DNA from 4 places in the Peribacillus sp. FSL E2-0218 genome. Region 1 is predicted to be linked to each of the others. Evidence: riboswitches for the same ligand, from Rfam matches in the RefSeq annotation. Region 1 holds a riboswitch; each other region holds the start of a gene.
What was found. A riboswitch is a leader RNA that binds a small molecule or an ion and turns the genes downstream of it on or off. The one in region 1 is predicted to bind thiamine pyrophosphate.
Positions count from the first base shown of each region.

Region 2: it holds a riboswitch for thiamine pyrophosphate, as region 1 does, so the genes downstream of both, MHI53_RS17770 (ABC transporter substrate-binding protein) here and tenA (thiaminase II) in region 1, are expected to answer to the same signal.
Region 3: it holds a riboswitch for thiamine pyrophosphate, as region 1 does, so the genes downstream of both, tenA (thiaminase II) here and tenA (thiaminase II) in region 1, are expected to answer to the same signal.
Region 4: it holds a riboswitch for thiamine pyrophosphate, as region 1 does, so the genes downstream of both, thiC (phosphomethylpyrimidine synthase ThiC) here and tenA (thiaminase II) in region 1, are expected to answer to the same signal.

Region 1 covers NZ_CP150304.1:2,263,760-2,269,519, forward strand. The annotation lists gene MHI53_RS10955 (pullulanase) at 1-1,235, shown strand, start outside; gene MHI53_RS10960 (LacI family DNA-binding transcriptional regulator) at 1,898-2,935, shown strand; TPP riboswitch at 3,419-3,546, shown strand; gene tenA (thiaminase II) at 3,676-4,359, shown strand; gene MHI53_RS10970 (ECF transporter S component) at 4,375-4,959, shown strand; gene MHI53_RS10975 (ATP-binding cassette domain-containing protein) at 4,972-5,760, shown strand, end outside.
Region 2 covers NZ_CP150304.1:3,687,925-3,693,684, forward strand. The annotation lists gene MHI53_RS17755 (ABC transporter ATP-binding protein) at 1-625, opposite strand, end outside; gene MHI53_RS17760 (ABC transporter permease) at 600-1,382, opposite strand; gene MHI53_RS17765 (thiamine-binding protein) at 1,379-1,663, opposite strand; gene MHI53_RS17770 (ABC transporter substrate-binding protein) at 1,675-2,679, opposite strand; TPP riboswitch at 2,807-2,916, opposite strand; gene MHI53_RS17775 (protein-glutamine gamma-glutamyltransferase) at 3,144-3,974, shown strand; gene rarD (EamA family transporter RarD) at 4,034-4,963, opposite strand; gene MHI53_RS17785 (amidohydrolase) at 5,011-5,760, opposite strand, start outside.
Region 3 covers NZ_CP150304.1:1,441,875-1,447,634, forward strand. The annotation lists gene thiE (thiamine phosphate synthase) at 1-359, opposite strand, end outside; gene thiM (hydroxyethylthiazole kinase) at 340-1,161, opposite strand; gene thiD (bifunctional hydroxymethylpyrimidine kinase/phosphomethylpyrimidine kinase) at 1,158-1,964, opposite strand; gene thiW (energy coupling factor transporter S component ThiW) at 1,933-2,457, opposite strand; gene tenA (thiaminase II) at 2,470-3,159, opposite strand; TPP riboswitch at 3,253-3,357, opposite strand; SAM riboswitch class I at 3,507-3,610, shown strand; gene MHI53_RS06925 (Fur-regulated basic protein FbpA) at 3,772-3,960, shown strand; gene MHI53_RS06930 (aspartyl-phosphate phosphatase Spo0E family protein) at 4,112-4,399, shown strand; gene MHI53_RS06935 (GNAT family N-acetyltransferase) at 4,494-5,000, opposite strand; gene MHI53_RS06940 (GDSL-type esterase/lipase family protein) at 5,218-5,760, shown strand, end outside.
Region 4 covers NZ_CP150304.1:844,841-850,600, forward strand. The annotation lists gene MHI53_RS04085 (nucleoside deaminase) at 1-9, shown strand, start outside; gene MHI53_RS04090 (hypothetical protein) at 360-818, shown strand; gene MHI53_RS04095 (histidine phosphatase family protein) at 1,069-1,602, shown strand; gene MHI53_RS04100 (HAD family hydrolase) at 1,748-2,536, shown strand; TPP riboswitch at 2,652-2,767, shown strand; gene thiC (phosphomethylpyrimidine synthase ThiC) at 2,903-4,684, shown strand; gene MHI53_RS04110 (carboxymuconolactone decarboxylase family protein) at 4,930-5,295, opposite strand; gene MHI53_RS04115 (cytochrome c oxidase assembly protein) at 5,402-5,760, opposite strand, start outside.

The sequences.
Region 1 (5,760 bases):
CCAAAGTAAGTATCCTTGAAGACCTAGTTCCAGGTTATTACCACTTTATGGATGAAGAAGGGGACGTGAAGGTCGGTTATGGCGGTGGAAAAGTGGGAACCACCCATGACATGTCGCGCAAGTTGATGATCGACTCCATCAAATACTGGGTAGATGAGTTCAAGGTGGATGGCTTTCGTTTCGACTTGATGGGCGACCTCGATGCCAAAAGTGTGCAGATGGCTTACGAGGAAGCGAAAGCGCTGAACCCGGATATATTAATGTTAGGGGAAGGCTGGCGCACCTTTGTCGGTGATGGCAGTTCAGGTGAAAGCGTTACTCCAGCAGATCAGGATTGGATGGACGAAACCAATGGAGCTGCTGTCTTTTCTGATGAAATCCGTAATGAATTGAAATCAGGATACGGTAGTGAAGGTGAGCCTCGTTTTATTACAGGCGGTGCAAGAGACGTCCAAACCATTTTCAATAATATCAAAGGACAGCCTGGAAATGTGTCAGAAGATGACCCTGGTGATGTCGTGCAGTACATTGCTGCTCATGATAATCTCACATTACATGATGTGATCGCCCAGTCAATTCAAAAAGATCCAGCCAAGCACGAGGAAGAAATCCAAAAGCGTATTAGAATCGGGAATTCCATGGTATTAACAAGTCAAGGTATCTCCTTCCTTCACGCAGGTCAAGAATATGGAATTACCAAACAGTGGAAAGATAAAGAGAAGCCAGAGGCGAAGTACACATACATGACTGATGAAAATGGAAAACCGTTTGAAAACCCTTATTTCATTCACGATTCCTACGATTCTACGGATGTAATCAACCAATTCGATTGGGAGGCTGTAACAAATGATACGATTCATAAGGAAACAATGGAATATACAAAAGGGTTAATTGAGCTGAGAAAATCGACCAATGCGTTCCGATTGGGTTCTCGCTCTCTCGTGGATTCTAATGTAACGATGATTGCCGCACCTGAGATTGAAGAGACCGATCTGGTCCTGGCCTATAAAAGTATTTCCACAGGAAAAAAAGGAAAAGATACCTATTATGTGTTCATCAACGCCGATGAGAAACAGAGATCGCTTACACTAGATGTAGATTTAAGAAAAGGTAAGGTACTTGTCGATGATGATGAAGCGGGCCGGAAGCAAGTCAAGAAAGTATCGGGCTTGACGGTGAATAAAAACCAAATCACCATCGATCCTTTAACAACGGTCGTGATTAAGCAGAAATAAGTGAAATGAACCCAAAAAGTTAGAATAGTTAGGCAACCATGAGGGCATGAAACCGGAAATCTTCCGGACTCATGCCTTTTTATTTCACTTTAATTCACTGATGATTGTAATAATGTATGTAATTTTCCAGTTTTTCTTTGGAATGCTCCATAAAATTCTGTAAATAAAGTAATTCAGATTTTAATAAGCCGAAGAAGTTTTCCATCACAGTGATGTCGAGACAATTTCCCTTCCGAGACATACATTGTGTAATCCCGTATGTCTTCAAGGTATGTGAATTTGATTTCATCTGGTAATGCCAGACTTGATCCGAATGAAGGATGCGTGAATCTTCCAATTCCAATCGCATAAGGACCTGGTCTACCATCTGGGAGACTAAAGGTTAAATTGGACTTGATTGGATATTGCAGGCGATGATTTCTCCAATTAAATCCAGAGAATACACCAATGGATTTAGCTATCCTTTTAACCCTCTCTGTACCTTGAAAATATCTTTGTACAGCTTGTATTTAATGTTGTGGTGTGAATTTGGCCATAAAGAAACTGCACCTCCAATAGATAGACGTTTTTTTCTAACAATTGGGGTGCAGATCAGATACCTGCCTGCGTTTTTTTGAAAATTATGGTACGATTTGTTTATTAATAAGTCGGAGGGGTGGAAGATGCTTCAGGAAAATATCAACATTAAATTCATCGCGGAGAAGGCGAATGTTTCCATCGCTACCGTATCAAACGTGATCAATTCCAAGGGCAGGGTATCAGTGGAAACAGCCCTTCGTGTGAAAGAGGTCATCGACAGTTATCAATATAGCGGGAACCTGGCTGCCAAAAATCTTCGGACAAGGAAGTCCTACCTATTTGGAGTGGTCGTTTCTCTTTTACAGCCGGAAGGTAGGATTAAGAATAACCTGTTTTATTGGGAGTTGGTCTCAGGGATTGAATCAAAGGCAAGGGAAAAATCATTTGATATTGTCCTTAAGGGAATCGAATCCCCCGAAGAACTGACAACCTTTATAACTCAAAGGAACCTGGATGGACTGATTCTTGTAGGTGCGAAATCGGATTCGCCAGTTGTAGCAAAAGTGAAAGAGCTGGATCTTCCGATTGTGTTTTTGGACAGCTACTTGGATGAGTCGGCTCCTTTTCAAGTAGGGATTGATGACGCATTCGGCGGACGCGTCGCAACCGAGCATTTGTTATCACTTGGTCATCAGCGCATAGCCCTCATCACTGGGGACTTGGAGCCGGACTCTGTGAACGGACGGCGGTTTCGTGGATACCGATCTGCGCTTCAGGAAAATCGCAGCTTTGACCAAAATCTCATATTCGAATCAGACACGTCCGCTCAAGGCGGTTTTGAAGCGACTGAAAAGATAATAACAGAAACAAATGCCACTGCCATCCTTTCTTTTTCAGACGTGTCCGCCTTAGGGGTGTACAAATGCCTGAACGAAAAAGGTTGTAAAATTCCTGACGATTATTCTGTAGTAGGGTTTGATGGATCTTACTTTTCTACTTTTATGACGCCGACTTTAGCAACAGTCAAACAGGATGTAGGGGAAAAAGGTGAAAAAGCCGTAGATTTACTCTTTTTACAAATAGAAGATGCAAATCGTCTCAAACAACAATCGCGAATTTCGCTACCTGTTACATTTATGGTAGGGAGTAGCACAGCTCCTCCTAGATCAACACGCCGCTGATCTGTTGGAGGGGCCCTATCTTATCCGCTTTGATTCCTTTTCCATGAGCTCTAAAAAAAAATCAGCAATAAGGCTGGATGTTGCCATACCTCTTTATTTCATGATAATCAAGGAAATTGACAAAAACGGCCACCACCGAGGAAATGATTGATACACAGATTGATTTAAGAAGAAACTACAAAAATCGTGTCATGAAAAAATGAAGCTTTGGAAAGATGATCATATCAAAAATATTGATTAAAGTTAGATGGTGCAAATACACCCAGCAGCTAATAAAGATACTATCGCTAAACCAGCTCCAAAAATCATTGAATTAACAAAAATATCTTTAAGTGCCATAATAGTCCAAATTGACGAGTAATCCGCCAACCTTGGCAAACTAGCAATCCAACCTTATAAGGTATCGGCCAGAAAACTTTTCTAATCTGTTTGACAATTTAATTTATCGTGTTAATATAAAGGCAACTGCATGATATATACAATTTGTACCACTAGGGGTGCTTTATTGGTAAAAGCTATTTTACCTGAGAAGCTGAGATTAAAGTATGACTTTAAGACCCTTAGAACCTGATCTGGTTTATACCAGCGTAGGGAAGTGGGGGCTGGAACAATACGTTTTTGTATTATTTCAAGTAAAACCACTTTCTTACGTCAAAGAAAGTGGTTTTTTATTTGCCAAAAAAAAGGAGGTTCTTTCACGGTTCAGTCTTTAAAAAAATAAAAATTTGGAGGAAATGATGATGAAGTTTTCAGAGGAAATTCGGCAGGAAGTGGATCATATTTGGGAAGCGAGTTTTAATCACCCATTTGTTAAAGGAATAGGTGATGGTACATTACGTTTGGAATGTTTTCGTTTTTATGTTTTGCAAGATGCTTATTATTTATCACATTTTGCTAGAGTTCAAGCATTAGGGGCAGTCAAAGCTCCAGATTTACATACAACCAGCAGGCTTGCCGGCCATGCACAAGGTACATATGAAGCGGAGTTGAAGCTTCATGAGAATTTTTCTGAGAGATTAGGAATCACAAAAGAAGAAAGGGATGATTTCAAGCCTGCACCGACTGCTTATGCCTATACTTCCCATATGTATCGTGCGGCTTATTCGGGACATTTAGGAGATGTTATTGCAGCGATCCTGCCGTGTTATTGGCTGTATTATGAAATAGGTGAAAAGCTGCAGGGGTGCATACCCGATGAGCCGATTTATCAAGAATGGATAGCGGCGTACGGTGGAGAGTGGTTCCGCACCTTGGTGGAAGAACAAATTGCGAGGCTTGATGAGATTGCTGAAAAAGTAACGGATGCAGATAGAGAACGGATGAAAGAGCATTTTATCCTTAGCAGCCAGTATGAATATTCATTTTGGGAAATGGCTTACGATTTGGAAACATGGCCGGTGCATAAGGAAACACTAGAAGTGTAAAGGAGATTAATAACCATGAAAAAAGGGTTGAAATTAACGGATGTTTTAGTCACGATCGTGATTGCTGTAGCATTTGGGATCATCTATATCCTCTGGGGTTCGATTTATTATTTCGCTAAACCATTGGGGTTACATGTAGATCAACTTATTTATGGAATGTGGTTTATTGCTGGTCCCGTAGCCTTTTTAATTTTACGGAAACCGGGTGTGGCACTTCTGGCGGAGATAGCTGCAGCTTCCGGTGAATTCTTTCTAGGTTCGCCATGGGGGCTGACCGTCCTCTTATATGGGGTCGTGCAAGGGTTGTTCGCGGAGCTGGTGTTCATGGTGTTCAGATATAAAAAATTCAATATGTCAGTGGCTGTATTAGCGGCGATCGCTTCTTGTTTGGGTTCAGTCTTCATGGATTTTGCATATGGGGAAATTGGAGCGCTCTCTACCTGGAATCTATCGTTATTCATGATAGCGAGGTTCATAGGTTCCGTTTTCTTTGCCGGTGTGACTGCTTACTACTTAGTTAAGGTTTTAGAAACAACAGGGGTAACGAATCTTGTACGTCCAGTTTCTAGTAAAGATTATGCAGAGCTGGATCAAAAGTAGAGGTTGATGTGTATGGAACAAATCGTTTCTGTTGAGAAGTTAAGAATGAAATTTCCTGGTGATGAGTCCATGATCTTCAAGGATCTATCGATCTCATTTGGGAAAGGTGAAAAAGTGTTATTGTTGGGACCATCAGGATGTGGAAAGTCGACCCTTTTACAAGTGTTAAGTGGATTGATTCCGAATTCCATTGAAGTGCCGTTGAAAGCGGGAAAATTGAAGTGTCCTTCCTCATGGGGATATGTTTTTCAAGATCCTGATAGTCAGTTTTGCATGCCATTTGCCGATGAGGAAGTTGCTTTCGTTCTCGAGAATCTTTCCGTCCCTAAGCAAGAAATGAAAGAGAAGATCCAACATCACCTTCATCAAGTTGGATTGAACTTAAGAGCTATTCATACAAGTATTGATACATTATCAGGCGGCATGAAACAGCGTCTGGCAATCGCTTCAGTACTGGCCCTTGAACCAGAAGTTCTGTTTTTAGATGAACCGACTGCCATGCTCGATCCGGAAGGAACAAAAGAAATGTGGGAATTATTGAAGGAAGTCGGTAGAGGTAAAACGGTTATTGTAGTGGAACATAAAACTGACCATGTTTTAGAATTCATTGATCGAATCGTGCTTTTTAATGATGAAGGTCAAATTATTGCTGATGGCCCAAAAGACACCATTCTTTCACGGTATAAAAATGAAATGAAAGAACATGGGATATGGTTCCCTGGTGTTTGGGATGAGTATGTTAAGAATCATGCACCTGTTCGTAAACAACCACTCACGGATGATGTTCCTCTTATGCAAGTC
Region 2 (5,760 bases), 1.4 Mb from region 1:
CCGGTTTGGATGATAACACGTATATCCTATCGGAAAGGAACACCGCTTCATCGATGCTATGTGTAACGAAAAGCACCGACCGCCGATATTCCTCCCAAAATGACATCAGCCATTTTTGCATCTGCACCCTAGTCAGTTCATCCAAAGCGGAAAAGGGTTCGTCAAGGCACATTAAATCCTGAGGGCTCAAGATGCTTCGGATAAATGCGGCCCTTTGCTTCATGCCGCCGGATAATTCGTGCGGATATGCTTGTTCATACTCTCCCAACCCTGCTTTGATCAACAAGGCCTTGGCTCTTTTTTTGTCTTTAACCCCGGCAAGTTCACTTCCTAGCAGGACATTTTCCATAACCGTTCTCCAAGGTAATAGCGAGGGCTGTTGGGGCATATAGCTTATATGGCCTTTTAAGCCATTTATTTTCTTTCCGTCGAGTAAAATGTCGCCATGGTCCGGCTTCAAAATGCCGCCGGTCAAGTGAAACAATGTACTTTTTCCACTGCCGGATGGTCCAAGGATCGTGACGAATTCCCCTTCCCCCACATGAACATTCAGCTTCTCTAAAATATTCTGTTTACCATCAAAGGAATAGGAAACGTCTTTAATTTCCAGATGCATGCTTTTCATCCTCCTTCCGCTTCCATGAAACAAGGTACCTCTCCAGTAGGGTGATGATTCCAAAAAAGAGCAGGCTCATTCCCATAATGATGAAAATGGCTACAAACACCCGATCGGTCCTGAACGCCGAGGAGGCGAGTGTCATATATACGCCAATCCCGGATTTCGCCCCGAGCCACTCCGAAATGACTGCACCCATTACACTATAGGTCGCCGAGATTTTGAGGCCGGAGAAAATGGACGGAATCGAGTGGGGAAGTTCGAGCTTCCAAAACAACTGTCTGTTTCCCGCTCCCATCATCTTAAAATAATGCTTGAGTTCATACGGTGTCTGGCGCAGGCCATCCAATGAGGCAACGGCAACCGGAAAAAAGCATACAAGCGAAATGACGATGAGCTTAGGCAGCATCCCAAAGCCAAACCAGATCACTAAAAGCGGTGCCAGCACGATGATGGGAATATTCTGTGACAAAATGAGCAAGGGATAGACGGCATCTTTCACACCTGAAAACAGATGTAAGGCCGCAGCAATCAATAAGCCGATACAGCTTCCAATTAAAAAACCGGATATCGCAAGCTCGGTCGTTGATAATAGGTGTCCCAATAGATTATGAAAAGACTCGATTCCTTCAATGAAAATGGCAGATGGAGCAGGAAGCAGCCATTTTTCGATTTTCAATATCGCTGTCGCTGACTCCCATGCGATCAGCAGCAATACTAAAAGAAAGAAGGGAGCCCCCTTCTTCCAAATCCTTCTTCCGATCATGCCCGATACTTCTCCGTCAACGTATCCATCGTGATCCCGCTCGGCTGATATAATATTTTGACTTGGGAAATGACATTCGGCGAACCTAGTTCAATCATTCTTTGATTCATTTTTTCTATCACCGCAAATAGCTGGGAAAGCTCGCCCTCCATGGTTGTTTCCAGGGGGTGAACCTCGTATTTGACACCTGATTCATCTATGATCTTGATTGCTTCATCGACTAAAGGAATGACATTTTCACCTTTAGGAATAATTTGTATACTGATTAAAGAACTGGCCATTTTTTTTCCTCCTAATTAGGTAAAAATTCGTTGGTAAACGCCTCTTCAGGTTTAAAATCACCTTCAAGAAGCTTATTTTCTCTCATCCAATCACTGTAATTCTTCCATATATCAAGCTTTTGTTCACCCCAGCGCGGAGCATCATCCTGATATTTATCCGCAAGCCACGCCTGGCTCTTCCTCACTAGTTTGGCATCCAGGTCCGGAGCGGCCTTCATTAAAATGTCCGCTGCCGCATCGGGATCATCAATCGCAAACTGATACCCTTCAGAAGCTGCATGAACGAATGCCTTAACCGTTTCTGGATCTTCTTTGATCAGCTTTTCGTTCGTTGTCAGAACAGGCGTATAGTAATCGAGCTTATCCGAGTAATCGGTCAAGTAAATCATATTCAGCTTTTCATTTCTCAGCTCGGCCTCGACACCTGTCCACCCATAATAAATCCAGGCGAAGTCTACATCCCTTTTAACTGAGGTGAAAAAATCAGCATCCCCTGTATTGACGATATCGACTTTATTTACATCCGCATTTACTTTTTTCATGAGCGAATCCATGATGGCCTTTTCTACCGGTGACCCCCAGCCACCATATGTTTTCCCTTCAAAATCCTTAGGGGATTTAATGTTTTTATCCGCTGGAGATGCGAATCCAGAGGTATTATGCTGGATGACTGCAGCCAGTGAAACGATCGGCACACCTTGGACGCGGGCCTGGGTAATGCCTTCCTGGTAGCTTACGCCAAATTCTGATTTCCCGGAGGCCACCAGCTTATCCGCACCGGCTTCACCTGGCATGATGATATCGACATCCAATCCTTGTTCTTTAAAATACCCCTTTTCCTTGGCTACATACAATCCTGTATGGTTTGTATTCGGTGTCCAATCGAGAACGACCGATACTTTTTTCATTCCTTCATTATCTTCCTTTTTTGTTGCTTCATCTTTTTCGTTCGTTCCGCCGGCGCCACATCCAGCTAAAAGGAACAACGAAGTCAGCAATGGCAAAAATTTATTCAAGCGGGTATCCTCCTACTCATCGTATAAGATCCACATGCAGGAATATTAAGGGCGCCAGGTGCATTTTGCCAATCATAAAACAAAAAACGCCCGAAGATGAATTCGGACGTTAACATACAAAACGGAAAATCTGTCATAATATGTTCCCTCCGCTGGCACCATCCAGATCAGGTTCAAAGAGTCAGCATCTAAAGGACGCAATCTCAGCCAGCATTACTGGCTCCCCTACATTTCTCGCACATATGGACTTTTCTCTATCATTATATCAATTCATCGCGAAAAGGGAAAACTAATTTGCTTCCGTTAAAAAATCCCCTACACCTGCCATCCGAAACACGCTTCATTACCGGCACTTTTCCTCCTTCACATAATCACTTCCATGCGGATAATCATATAATGACCATGACCTGCAGACATTTCCATGTACCAGATTCATAACTCATAAGCAAAAGGTGGATATGATCATGATCAAGATTAATCACAAATGGTTAGATATCAGTCAACTCCAGCCAGGTATACCATCTGCCAAGGCGCTGGAACTGCTACAATTGCTGGCGGGATATGCGACCGTTTTTGAATACCGGAACTTGGAGGAACTTAATTTCGACATTCAATTGAGGCTTCGAGTCATGGAGGCAGCCATTTCATTAGATAAAAGCGGTGCAGAATTTGCTACACTCGATGAATCGGAAACAAATCAACGATATTGGCACCTCGCAAAGGATGGCACCTTCACCCTCCAGCCAGGAATTCCCCCCCATGTTGCCATTGCAGATATTTTCCAAAGTGGAACGCTATATGCTTTCGAATGCGGGACAGCAATAGTCGTCACGTTCTTAATGGGGATCATGGATGTAATCGGCCCGCGGAAGTTTGACTATCTTTTTTCAGACCTCGTGCTATATGACTGGCATCCCCCAACGAATATGATCCTGCTCGTTCACCGCGGCACCGATTATTTACCAGGGGACTGCGTGTATTTCAAAAACCCGGAACATGATGAAAAAACGCCTGAATGGCAAGGGGAAAATGCGATATTATTAGGGAAAAATCTCTTTTTTGGCCACGGGATCGGCATTACCAATTCTAAAGGAATCATTGATGAGTTAAACGATAATAGAAAATCGAATGCAACCATATCGGCCTACCTGACAGACCATATCGTTAGCCTTGACAGTTCCTATTATTTTGACACGGTCCAACCCTATCCCATCCGCAAAGAACAGGTCCCCCGACTCGAGAGCCTCCCTGATTTGATCGTTTCTGAAATAGGTTCGACGTTTCACCTATCCTGATGCATGGCCCTGCATAAAAAAATGCTTGGAGGAAAAGCTCCGCCAAGCATCTTTTTCATTCATGCACCCATATTCCTCTTGCCTTTGAACCTGCGGGCGCTTGCCTGCCCCCATTTCGTGATGGAGAGCGTATAAACGGCCAAAGCTGACCATATGAACAAAAAGGCTAAAAGATGTGCTTTCGTAAAACTTTCATGATAGACGAATACACCGATCAGTAAAGATAAGGTCGGAGCGATATATTGAAAAATGCCAAGCATCGAAAGCGGGATCTTTTCTGCTCCTTTTGCAAAATATAAAAGAGGTAGCGCCGTGACGATCCCGCCGCCAACCAACAGCAAGCCTGTGCTCCCCGCTGTAAAGAATTTCATGTCTGCCTGGGCCGATAAGTATATCAGGTAACCAAGGGCGAGGGGCGTCACCATCATCGTTTCTAGCGTCAGCCCGATCGCCGATTCGGCCTTGATCATTTTTTTCGCCAATCCATACAATCCAAAGGTCATCGCCAAGACAAGGGAGACCCAGGGAATGGTGCCAAAATGAATCCCAAGGATCAAAACACCGATTCCGGCAAGCGCGAACGACATGATTTGCGCTCCGCTCAATTTTTCCTTTAAGACGATCACGCCCAAGAGGACGCTGACTAGCGGATTGATATAATAGCCAAGGCTGGTGTCGAGAATCCGGCCGGAGTTAACGGCCCAGATGAATACTCCCCAGTTAGCTGTAACGAGCAGTGACGCTGTAAGTAAAGCTATAAAGAGTTTAGGGTTACGAACTATATTCTTGACATAGTCAAGAAACGCTTGCCATTTTTTCATGAACATCAATAATACCAGCATGAAGACGAAAGACCATAATACCCTTTGCGCCAGTATCTCTGTTGCACCGACCCCCTGGAGGAATTTCCAGTACACCGGAACAATTCCCCACATCATATAAGAAAGAGCGGCATAGATCGCTCCTTCTTTTTGTTCATTCACTTTCATAACCTGCCTTCTTTCCATTCATTCCTTGATCTTTTAAAACCATCTACCTATTCTGCATTCCGATGACTCGTTTTGCAACTGTTATTTTCATCATACATGATCCTGCCATCAATGACCGTCATGACCGCTTGAGCTGTTAGGAGATCATCAGGCTTCACTGCAAAGACATCCAAATCAAATACGGTAAAGTCGGCATCATACCCTTTGAAGATCATACCGCGCCGCTTTCCCTGGCCTATAGCCGCGGCACTCCCTTTCGTATATAGAGAAAATGCCTCAAAAACGGTAAGCCTTTCAGCCAAGCCATACCCCGCATCATCACCATCGATTTTCGCTCTCGTGACAGCAGCATGGATCCCCAAAATTGGATTCAGTGGCTCGATCGGTGCATCTGAACCGCCCGCACAAGTGATTCCCATATTCAAATAGGTTTTCCAGGCGTATGAGGATGCCAATAGCTTTGCCGGAACCTTTTCTTCCACCCAAGGAAAATCGGACGGTACGAAACCGGGCTGGATATCAAAGATCACCGGCAGTTTGACTGCCCGCTCCAGCAGCTCCGGCCGGACGATCTGGGCATGGATGAGCCGATCATGCAGTCCGTCTTTCGGAGGCAGAGCTTCAATGGCATTCAATACATATTCAAACGCGAGATCGCCAATGGCATGGGCCGCGATCGGCATGTCTGCCTGCCTTGCTTTTTGCACCCAATGGCGAAGCTCTGCTTCCGTGAATATCGCTACGCCATTCGTACCGCTTTGATCTGCATACGGCTCGCTCAGCAAGGCTGTATGCCC
Region 3 (5,760 bases), 820 kb from region 1:
GCTTCGAGAGCTTCCTTCAGATTCGAAACGGATACACCGATAATCATTTCTTCTGGGACCATTTGCTTGATGACGGAAAGCGGGAGGTCATCCTGGCCAATATGTATCCCGTCCGCGCCAATAGCAAGGGCTATATCCACCCGGTCATTAATGATCAGGGGAGTGGACAATTCGTTCAATACCTGCTTTAAGGCCGCAGCTTTTCTATAAAAGGACAGGGATGAATTGTTCTTCTCCCTAAGTTGTACAGCCGAAACGCCACCAGCAATCGATTCCGAGATGATTTTGGTCAAGTTTACAATATCTATCGACTCTTCCGTAACTAAATATAGGCTTAAATCAATGTGTGATTTTTTCATTCATTTTCACCTCATTCATCCACATTTCCTTATCCATTCTTGATATTGCGTCAATTAAGCGCACCCGAAAGGTTCCTGTGCCTTCATGCTTTTGCAAGGTTTCAGCAGCGATCTCCCCTGAAATGCTCATCGTCGAGATTCCGGCAACTGCTGCAGCATAATAGTCGTCCGTGATTCCGGAAAAGGCGCCGATAAGTGCGGTGGCCATACATCCCGTGCCTGTTACATTCGTTAATAGAACGTTCCCGTTATCAATGAGGGATGTGTGCTTCCCGTTACTAACAGCGTCGATAGCCCCGCTGACCACGACGACACTATTCAACTCCTTTGCCGCAGCTGCAGCAAGAGCCTCATTGCTAATCGCCAGTTCCTCTGAGTCGACTCCCCGTGTAACGATATCGCCGCCGATCAAACGGTGAATCTCGCTCGCATTACCGCGGATGATCTGGAAGGAGACCTTCTTTAGAAGCTCACTGGCTTTCTCTGTTCGATACGGTGTGGCGCCGACTCCCACAGGATCCAAAATGACCGGGATATTTCTGGAGTTTGCCGTCCTACCGGCTATCTCCATGGCTTCCAGGGATTTTTCATCAATCGTACCGAAATTCAGGACAAGTGCATCCGCCAACTTGACCATCGCTTCGACTTCCTTGGGACTGGATGTCATCACAGGTGATCCACCGATGGCAAGCGTGGCATTTGCACAATCGTTGACCGTAACAAAGTTGGTGATTTGGTGTACAAGTGGTTTTCTTTCTTTTACCTTTTCAAACAAGTCAGCTGCCGAAAACTTTATATTCATATGGATTCACTCCGTTCTTTTTTTGAAAATGAATGAAAATGATGGACAGGCCCATGTCCCCCTCCTATTGAAAAACTATTCCGTATCGCTTCGGAGATATACAGCTTGGCCTGCACGATCGACTCTTGCAGCGATTGTCCATTAGCCAAGTTGGATGCAATGGCGGAGGAGAGGGTACAGCCAGTCCCGTGAGTGTTTTTCGTATGGATTCTTTCTCCTTTTATCCAGTGAAAGTTCTTTCCATCATAAAAGAGGTCGTTTGGGTTTCCCTCTGCATGCCCCCCTTTAAGTAAAACGGCATTGGAACCCAATTCAATCAAGGATAAACAAGCCTTGTAAAAGTCTTGCTCCGTTCGAATCGATAAACCAGTAAGTACCTCCGCCTCCGGTACATTAGGGGTGATGAGCGTTGCAAGCGGGAGCAAGTTCGTTTTTAGGGCAGTAACGGCTTTTCCGTCCAGCAAATGGTGGCCGCTTTTGGAAATCATGACTGGGTCAAGGATGACGATGGCCGGTAAGTAGGTATTAAGAGCTTCAGCGACTGTTTCGACGATTTCTTTTGAACCAAGCATGCCGATTTTTACTGCATCGACGTGTATATCTTCGAAAACGGCAGCCATTTGATCAGTGATGATATCCGTGTCGATCGCCTGAACGGAACGAACTTCCTTTGTGTTTTGTGCAGTGACGGCCGTGATGACGGACATCCCGAAGATCCCATGTGCAGAAAATGTTTTGATATCGGCTTGTATCCCTGCGCCGCCCCCTGAGTCAGAGCCTGCGATGGTTAATGCTTTTTTCATGGAAAAACCCCTTCACATAAGTATTTTTCAATAATATTTTCAGTAAAATGAAAGCGAAAATGGCACCTGCCATTGAACTAAGCATAAAAGCTGGCATAATGCCAAAAAGAGCTGCTTTTTCCCCTAAGAGGAGTACCGCGATCGGATAACAGGCAAGCGAACCTAGAAGGCCGGTCCCCGTCACTTCCCCTAGACAGGCGAAAGTCAATCGCTTGGTTTTACGGTAAAGGAACGCAGCCAGCAGTGCACCGATCATACTGCCAGGAAAGGCGAAAAGTGATCCCGTACCAGATATATTTCTCAACAAGGAAACGAGGAAAGCTTGCGTAACCGCATAGGCAGGGCCGAGTAAAACAGCTGTCAGGACATTGGCCAGGTGCTGAATCGGAAAAGCTTTCACAAATCCTACCGGGATGAATATAAAGGAACTGGTTATAGTCGTTATGGCTGTGATCATTGCCGTCAACGTCATTTTTCTGATTGTGTTGATCATCATGTCTACGACCTACAAGGGCCAATCCTGCTCATTTTGAACCATGTCCCAGAATAAATATTCGTAGCGGGAGGTCACCAAGAAGTGCTTTTCCAGTCTCTGCAGTTCTTTTTCAGGCATCCCTTCCGTCAATTCCTCCAATAAAGCAATCAGCCACTTATGTGCTTCACCGAATTCTGGGGAGGAATAGGATTCAATCCATTTTGCATAGGGGTTGTTATCCAAATTCTTGCCATTTCGTTCTTTTAAAAGCAGACCGATTTCATAATAATCCCAGGCACAAGGGAGAAGACAGGCGATTAAATCTGCCAAAGTACCATGTTGAGCAGCATTCAGCATGTAACCCGAATAGGCAAGGGTAGTGGGAGTAGGTTCCGTATCTTCCAATTGCTGTGAAGTAATTCCGAACTCCAAGGCATAATGCCTATGGATATCCATTTCGACCTGTATCGTTTCATTCAAGATTTCCGCAAACTTTGCCATGGTTTCAACATTATGCGCTTTAATGACACCTAAAGCGAAAAGCTTGGAATAATCCATCAAATAGATATAGTCCTGCTTCAAGTAATAAGCAAACTTATGTTCAGGAAGCGTTCCGGTTCCGATAGCTTGGACAAAGGGATGTGAATGGTTCCTTTCCCAAATTTCCTTTGCGCGTGCATGAAGTCTGTCACTGAAGGTTTCTGTTTTAATATTTTTCATGTTCATCCCCCTTTATATGGAAAGATTATTTAGGGCCAATAAAAAACCCCCGTTCCTGAATAACGGAACGGGGCAGATGGATATAGCCGGAATGGGCGATCTCATCCACTTTCCTCCGCCGGTATGAGCCGGTTCAGGTTCAAAGGGTCCGGAAATTACTTCCATCTCAGTCTTGACAAGACTCCCCTAGTGGTGTGCATTGTATGTAATTACTGCCATCATATCAGAAAGCCAAGAAAATGCAACCCGCCTTTGAAAGGGAAGAGAGTGGAAAAAAGGGGAACGAGGCAATTGACTTTTGTGAATTATTGGGATAAGATAATGTTCACATCATTTATATAATTGAATTCTTATCCAGAGAGGTGGAGGGACTTGGCCCTATGAAACCTCGGCAGCAGACCCATATGGGAACTGTGCTACATCCAACAAGCGATCGCTTGGAAGATAAGAAGAGCCGTCCGGACCCTGTCAGCCTCTTCTTTAATTGAAGAGGCTTTTATTTTTGTAAAATAGTGTTTAAGGACATAATAGAAAAGGTATATATAATTTGGTGAAATTGAAACTTGTTAAGGTAGCTTAGGCTTTAAGCTGACAAGGAAAGGAGCCATTAATATGGCAGAAGTATTTAAGTGGATCGAACAGAGGAAGGCGTTGCTGATAGAAGAGCTATTGGCGAAGGGTGTATACAAAACCTCTGATGAAAGGCACCTTTATGATGCCCCTTTAAAAGTATTGGAAGATGAATATAAGATCGTTATAAATAGGTCTGATAGCGAGTCTCCTACAGAATGGATGACATAGCAAGAAGCAGGCGATCATTCAATAAAGATCATGTATATAGAAGTATAGAAGGAAGCATTCGCAGTGTACAGTGGTGAATGCTTTTTTATATGGAAAGATTGTTGTCACAAAAAATACATATTTTAAGGATATTATAGGAGTTTTGTCACATTTGACCGCTAAAATAACACATTTTTACCACTCGAAAATAGTTGATTTTAACTACGAGTTTCATTATGATGGAAAGTGTAAAAATATTGAATATATGGGAGGTGTATATAAATTGCTTTCCAAAAAGGTTACCCCTGAAAGAATAGAAGAGAAGAGACAAGAGATGATGGAGTTGGCAAATATTTTTGGTATAAACAGTCTTCTGACGATTCAAGCTAGTCAAGAATTGGATATCCTTTTAAACGCGTTAACGAAGAATAGGAAAGCTGAATATTCAGGAAATTCCTAGGTTTTCTTGAATTCGTGAATCTGGTATACACATGATGGTGGAGTTTTCCGTGTAAACAAAAAAACTATTGCTGAAAGCAATAGCTTTTGAATAATCATGCTTCTATACGTTTACCAAGGATGACCAAATCCCGTTCAACGCCATCGAGCTCGGCAACTTGCGGTAAGTGCGCCCATTCTTCAAAACCAAATTTGGAGAAAAGCTTCATGCTAGGTAAATTATGAGCAAATATGAAACCTAATAGAGTCTTCACCCCTAATTTTGGGCTTACTTCAATCGCCTGTTGAATCGAAACCTTTCCGATTCCTTTTCCCCGGAAATAATCATCGATATAGATGCTGATTTCCGCCGTAGCATTGTAGGCGGGCCTTCCATAGAAAGATTGAAAGCTCATCCATCCTGCGGTTTGTCCTTCAAAAGTAATGATATATAGCGGTCTGCTTTCTGAATTATGCTCCTCAAACCATTTAACCCTCGATTGTACAGATATCGGGTCCGTATCTGCGGTGACCATTCTGGAGGCAATTGTGGAATTGTAAATTTCCACAATTTTAGGCAAATCCGATAATTCAGCCTCTCTGAATTGTATGTACTCGTTCATCATAAACTCTCCAATCCATTCCTTTTATTAACATCCAGAAGTTCCTATTGCATAATTTGATAGTGAATTGTGGACATAACCAAATCATCTGAAAGTTTTATATTATCATACACCTTCTCCTCATTATCTGCCAATTCATTTTAATTGTTACTTATGCTCATTTTTGGGTATGTAACATATAAAATGCTTCTTAGATATAAAACAAAAGGAGAAACGAATGAAAAAATTAACTGGATTATTAATGATTGTCCTCATTATTTGTTTTGTCGTATATGAATTTCAGCAGGCTGGGGCGTCGAACCGTGTACAGCGGGTCATGGCTTTTGGCGATTCTTTAACATACGGTAAGGGAGATAAGCATGGGGAAGGCTATGTAAAAGGCTTAAGGGAAGAACTAAACAATCCTGAGTCGGATCAAAAAGTCAGCTTTTGGAATTATGGGATTAAAGGGCAGGAAACGGATGGCGTCCTCGAACAGCTCGATGATTACCGAATCCATACAAAACTCGATAAAGCGGACACTTTCATCGTCTATATCGGCACGAATGACTTCATCAATAGTAACGGCGGCGACTTGACCGAAATAAACGATCGGAAAATCGACGAGGGCAAGCGGGAATACATCAGGCATCTAAAACGGATCACGGAAACACTTTTAAAGGAAAATGATAAGGCCGATATCCTGGTAGTGGGCCTGTATAACCCGATCATTGGCAACCGAAAGATCGAAAAGCACATTCAGGATTATAACCAATCAATC
Region 4 (5,760 bases), 1.4 Mb from region 1:
CGATCGTAGTCTTTGGAGACTGTAGGTTATTAATTCGGGAAAAAAATCCATAGTAACGATAAAAGTCCAATTCCTCCATTTAAGTCCTGGGAATTTGGACTTTTTTTATTTACTTAGAGCATATTCGGAACTTCATGCCGTTTGTCATCCCATAGTTTCATGAACCAGAAGATGAGGCGCTCCAGCTCATGTCCGACATACTGCCGACCGCCGACCGCATATCCGTGTGTAGTGAATGCTGGCGTAAAAAATGTGCTTTTGGTAGGTTGCACAAAGGGTTTCAAATGAGCTTAAATAAATGTTTTTGGTAAGGAAAAGAAGTATTATATAATGTTAGTGACAATAGGAGGGTGTTTTAGATGGTATATAATTCGGCAGCGGAACTTTGTGAGGGGATTGAACAAGTGTATCCTTCCATTCACGTTCAATTGACGATGGAAATAGTCGATAAGAGATTGGGACCTGTAAAGGCGGAGGCAGAGATTTCCATCAAGCCCGTTAAGTCACAGGGGTATCTTGAAGTGCTGGTGGAAGAATTGGAATCGGAGCATATCTTTGCTGATGAAAATGGAAGCATCTATGGCAGCTTTGGCATTGATCAAAGCATCGAGATCTATGATGAAGTGCTGGCCGTCATTCCATTCGATGAGATAATCGGCAAGGAAAATTGGAATGAGATAGTGGATGCCTCAATCACAGAGAATAAGCTTAAGGAACAGCTCGGAAAAGCCCTAAATGATTATCAATTCAGTGATTTAAGCGGAAAATATAAATTCAGGAAAAGATGTACGATCACCGAGCTTCAATTCATAGATTGATAGATCAATGGAGAAGGCAAATGCTTTCTCTTTTTTCCTTCTCTTGATAAATTTTCTCCTTTGTTAGATAAAGTGACGGAAAGGGTAGTAAAGCAGAGAAGTCCACGGCAATATCATCAAGTCTTGCTTGGTCGAGAAATGATAGCGGGACACTTTACAGGGAATATAGAGGCAATGCATTTGTCTTGGTTATATAAAATACATACTGAATCAATCAATAAAAGAATTTGCATGATGAAGAGGAGTACATATGAAAATTGGGTTGGTAAGGCATTTTAAGGTGGCACATGAATTCCCGACCGGGAGATCCGTGTCGGCGGATGACATGAAGCAGTGGTTCATCGACTATGATGCTGCGGATATCATTTATGGATCGACTTCATTAGGTCAGGCGGAGTGGGAGGAATGCTATTGCAGCGATATGCCGAGAGCGGTCAAGACAGCGGAACATATTTTCCCTGGCACGATTCATTTTATGGAAGAACTGCGGGAAATCCCTTCCCCACCCCTAAAAGGGGAGTTGAAGCTGCCGTTCATCCTTTGGGCCATTTGGATTCGCTGCTGCTCTGTCATGAACAAGCAAACGAGAGCGGAAATAAAGCGTGCAAAGCGGAGGATCAATAAAGCATTGGACGAGATCTTTGCGAAGGGGGAAAGGGATGTCTTGATCGTGAGTCATGCCGCACTTATGGTCTTTTTAAGGAAAGAGTTGATAAGACGGGGGTTCGGCGGTCCCCAATTCAAGCTTGCCAGCAATGGAAGGCTGTATGTTTTCGAAAGGTGATGAATGAGCATTTAAGCTTCTCAACCAGGAAAGCAGAAAGTTACTGTCATTTTCCGAATAATTATTCATTTCCCCATGATTGTAGTTTATGATTGTACTAATGTAATTTTAGCGAATTCCATAATGGGGAAAGAGGTCGGATATTTTGATTAAGGCAGTTTTTTTTGATTTGGATGATACATTACTATGGGATCAGAAAAGCGTGAAAGAGGCTTTTGTTGCCACATGCGAAGCGGCTAGGGAGAAATATGATTTAAATGTCGGCGAGCTTGAAGACGCGGTGCGAAAGGAAGCGCGTGAGCTTTACTCTTCTTACGATACATATGCATTTACACAAATGATCGGAATCAACCCTTTTGAAGGACTGTGGGGAAATTTTAACGATGATCATGAGCAATTCCGGAAGATGGCGGAGATTGTACCGGCTTATCGCAGTGAAGCTTGGACGAGGGGCTTGAAGTCATTAGGTATCGATGACCCTGAATTCGGCCTTGAACTGGCAGAACGTTTTCCAGCGGAAAGGCGTAAAAAACCGTTTATCTACGAAGAGTCCTTCCAAGTTCTGGATGAATTGAAGGGGAAGTACAAATTACTTTTGCTGACGAATGGTTCACCAGAACTGCAGAATACCAAACTTGAAATCACACCGGAACTGGTCCCTTATTTTGATCGAATCGTCATCTCAGGAGCGTTTGGCCGCGGTAAACCGGATGCGTCCATTTTTGAGCATGCTTTGAAAATCATGGAGCTGGATAAAGATGAAGTATTGATGGTCGGCGATAATTTGATGACGGACATCCTCGGGGCATCGAGAGTGGGTATAAAGTCGGTCTGGATAAATCGCGAGGATAAGGAACGGACTGAGGTGGTTCCAACCTATGAAATCAAGCATTTGAAGGAGATCTTCCCTATTCTTGAGAGCCTGGAAGATTAAGTCATTGATCTCGATTGCTTAATGATTCAGGGAGCGGATGATAGAAATATTAGGACTTTAAAATGATTTACAGAATGAAACGGGTGAGATATAGTTACCCTGTGTTCGATTATATTGTTCAGACTAGGGGTGTCCAATAAACGTTGGGCTGAGAGAGAAGCGCGTAAAGCTTCTTAACCCTCAGGACCTGATCTGGTTCATACCAGCGTGGGGAAGTTAGAATCTACTAAGCAATGACGATACATGGGGTCATTTCTGTAGTCATACTAACGTCAGCCAGGTCTTGAATCGGAGATCTGGCTTTTTCGTGCGAAAATGAATTGGATTTTGTCCTTTTTAAATCAATTAAAAAGGAGAAATGAAATCATGATGGGTAATTCAGTAAACGACTTGAACGTTTCGATTATGTCCAGTTTTGCAGGAAGTAAAAAAGTGTATGTAGAGGGATCCAGACCGGATATTAAAGTACCAATGCGTGAAATTACGCTAAGTCCGACTACCGGGACCTTCGGTGAGGAGGGAAATCCGCCTTTACGGGTGTATGACACGAGCGGTCCCTATACGGATACGGCATATCCGGTGGATATTCATAAAGGCCTCGACCCGATCAGACGCAGCTGGGTCCTGGAGCGTGAAGACGTCGAGGCCTATGATGGACGGGAAATAAAACCCGAGGATAATGGATACAAAAAAACAGGGTCACAATCCAATGCCGATATCTTTCCAGGATTGAAACGGAATCCGTTACGGGCGAAGGTGGGGAAAAATATTACCCAGCTCCATTATGCACGCAAAGGCCTCATTACACCTGAAATGGAGTTCATCGCGATTAGGGAAAATGTCGACCCCGAGTTCGTGAGAGAAGAGGTAGCGAGCGGAAGGGCGATCATTCCTGCAAATATTAACCACCCTGAAAGCGAGCCGATGATCATCGGACGTAATTTTCACGTGAAAATAAATGCCAATATTGGAAACTCGGCCGTCAGCTCATCGATTGAAGCCGAGGTGGAGAAAATGACTTGGGCGACCAGGTGGGGAGCAGACAACATCATGGACCTTTCCACAGGGAAGAATATCCATACGACACGGGAATGGATCATCAGGAATTCGCCGGTGCCAGTTGGAACGGTCCCGATCTATCAAGCGTTGGAAAAAGTGAATGGAATTGCAGAAGACTTAAATTGGGAGGTCTTTCGGGACACGTTAATCGAGCAGGCTGAGCAGGGAGTCGATTACTTCACCATACATGCTGGTGTGCTTTTGCGGTATATCCCCCTAACGGCAAAGCGGGTAACGGGGATCGTATCCAGAGGCGGGTCGATCATGGCTCGATGGTGCCTGGCCCATCACAAAGAAAGCTTTCTCTATACTCATTTTGAAGAGATTTGTAAAATCATGAAGGCATATGATATCTCATTCTCATTGGGAGACGGGCTTCGTCCCGGATCGATTGCAGATGCGAACGATGAAGCACAATTTGCAGAATTGGAAACATTGGGGGAATTGACGAAGATCGCTTGGAAGCATGATGTTCAAGTCATGGTGGAAGGTCCTGGACATGTGCCGATGCATTTGATCAAGGAAAACATGGATAAGCAGCTGGAAGTGTGTCAAGAAGCCCCGTTCTATACTTTAGGGCCTTTGACAACAGACATAGCTCCTGGCTACGATCACATTACATCGGCGATTGGTGCTGCAATGATTGGCTGGTTTGGAACGGCCATGCTCTGTTACGTAACACCTAAAGAGCATCTGGGCCTTCCGAACAAGGAAGATGTTCGAGTCGGTGTCATTACTTACAAAATTGCCGCCCACGCAGCTGACCTTGCAAAGGGCCATCCGCATGCACGAAAACGTGACGATGCCCTCTCCAAGGCTAGGTTCGAATTTCGGTGGAGAGATCAATTCAACCTTTCCCTCGATCCCGAAAGAGCTGTCGAATACCATGATGAAACTCTGCCGGCTGAAGGTGCCAAAACGGCACACTTCTGCTCCATGTGCGGACCTAAATTCTGCAGTATGAGAATTTCTCAGGACATACGTGATTTAGCGAAAGAAAAGGGGCTCGGTTTTGAAACCGTAATTGGCGAAGGACTAAAAGAAAAAGCGAATGAGTTCAGGAAAACGGATGGAACCATCTATCAATGATTGGTGAGAGGCAGAATTCGCTGAATCGGGTCATCCAAATAAAAGGTGAAATGAAAGTACTGGAAGCAAAATTGGAGCAACTGAAGAAAGAGCTGAACATGCTTCGGGAAAATTGCACGCATGAATTTGAAAAAAAAGACTATATACAAAAATGCATAAAATGTCACTTAATCGAAAGTCTGCATTGGTAGAGATTATTCATTGGGAAAGGAAAAGGGATAGGACCAGTCCTATCCCTATCTTTATTATTGTTTCATCTGATTGATTTCCTGGATGCACTCCTGGACGAGGGTCACTGCCTGACTCATGGTCGCACCTCCGCCGAATGCCGCTGTAACACCAACGGCTTCAAGGATTTCCTGTTCCGAACAGCCTTGATCCAGGCACCCTTTAGTATGATAGATGATGCAGTATTCATCTTGTGAGTACAAACTGATTCCCAATGCGATAAGCTGTTTTTCCTTTTTGGTCAATTGACCTTCTTTAAAGCACTCTTCCGTAAAGGAATTGAATTTCTCGGCAAGGTCGGGCATTTTCTCCGTAAAGGCACCAATTCCAGCCTTATAATCATGAAGAGCATTTTCAGTAGAATTCTTTGCTTCAAATTCCATTTTCCATTCAGCTCCATCCTAAGTTTAATTCATCAAAAATTAGTATGAGCCAAATGGAGCCTGATTAATCAAGAAACATCGGAGTTTATTATTGATCTTTTTGTCGCTAAATGGCAATTGATTCCTTCGGACGGGCAGCTTTGAACCATTGGCAGCAAAGGATGCAGATAAGCACAAGGTCAACGGCATCACCTGCATAGTACATTAACATTCCGCCACTCTCTGCCTGTTCCTTCATGACTCCGCTAGGTGGATGGGCATATATGTATTTAGAAAGGATATCATGTCCGGCCAATGAAAGGGCAAACACGATCATCCGGAACTTGAAGGTGAGCGGGTGCGGTGCCGGATCGATGTAAATCATGGAGGCAGTGAATAAATAGCCCGCTGCGAATACATGGAAATGCACCAATGCGTGCAGCGTGATATTGTGCTGCATCGCCCCATACAGGCCAGTCGTATAGA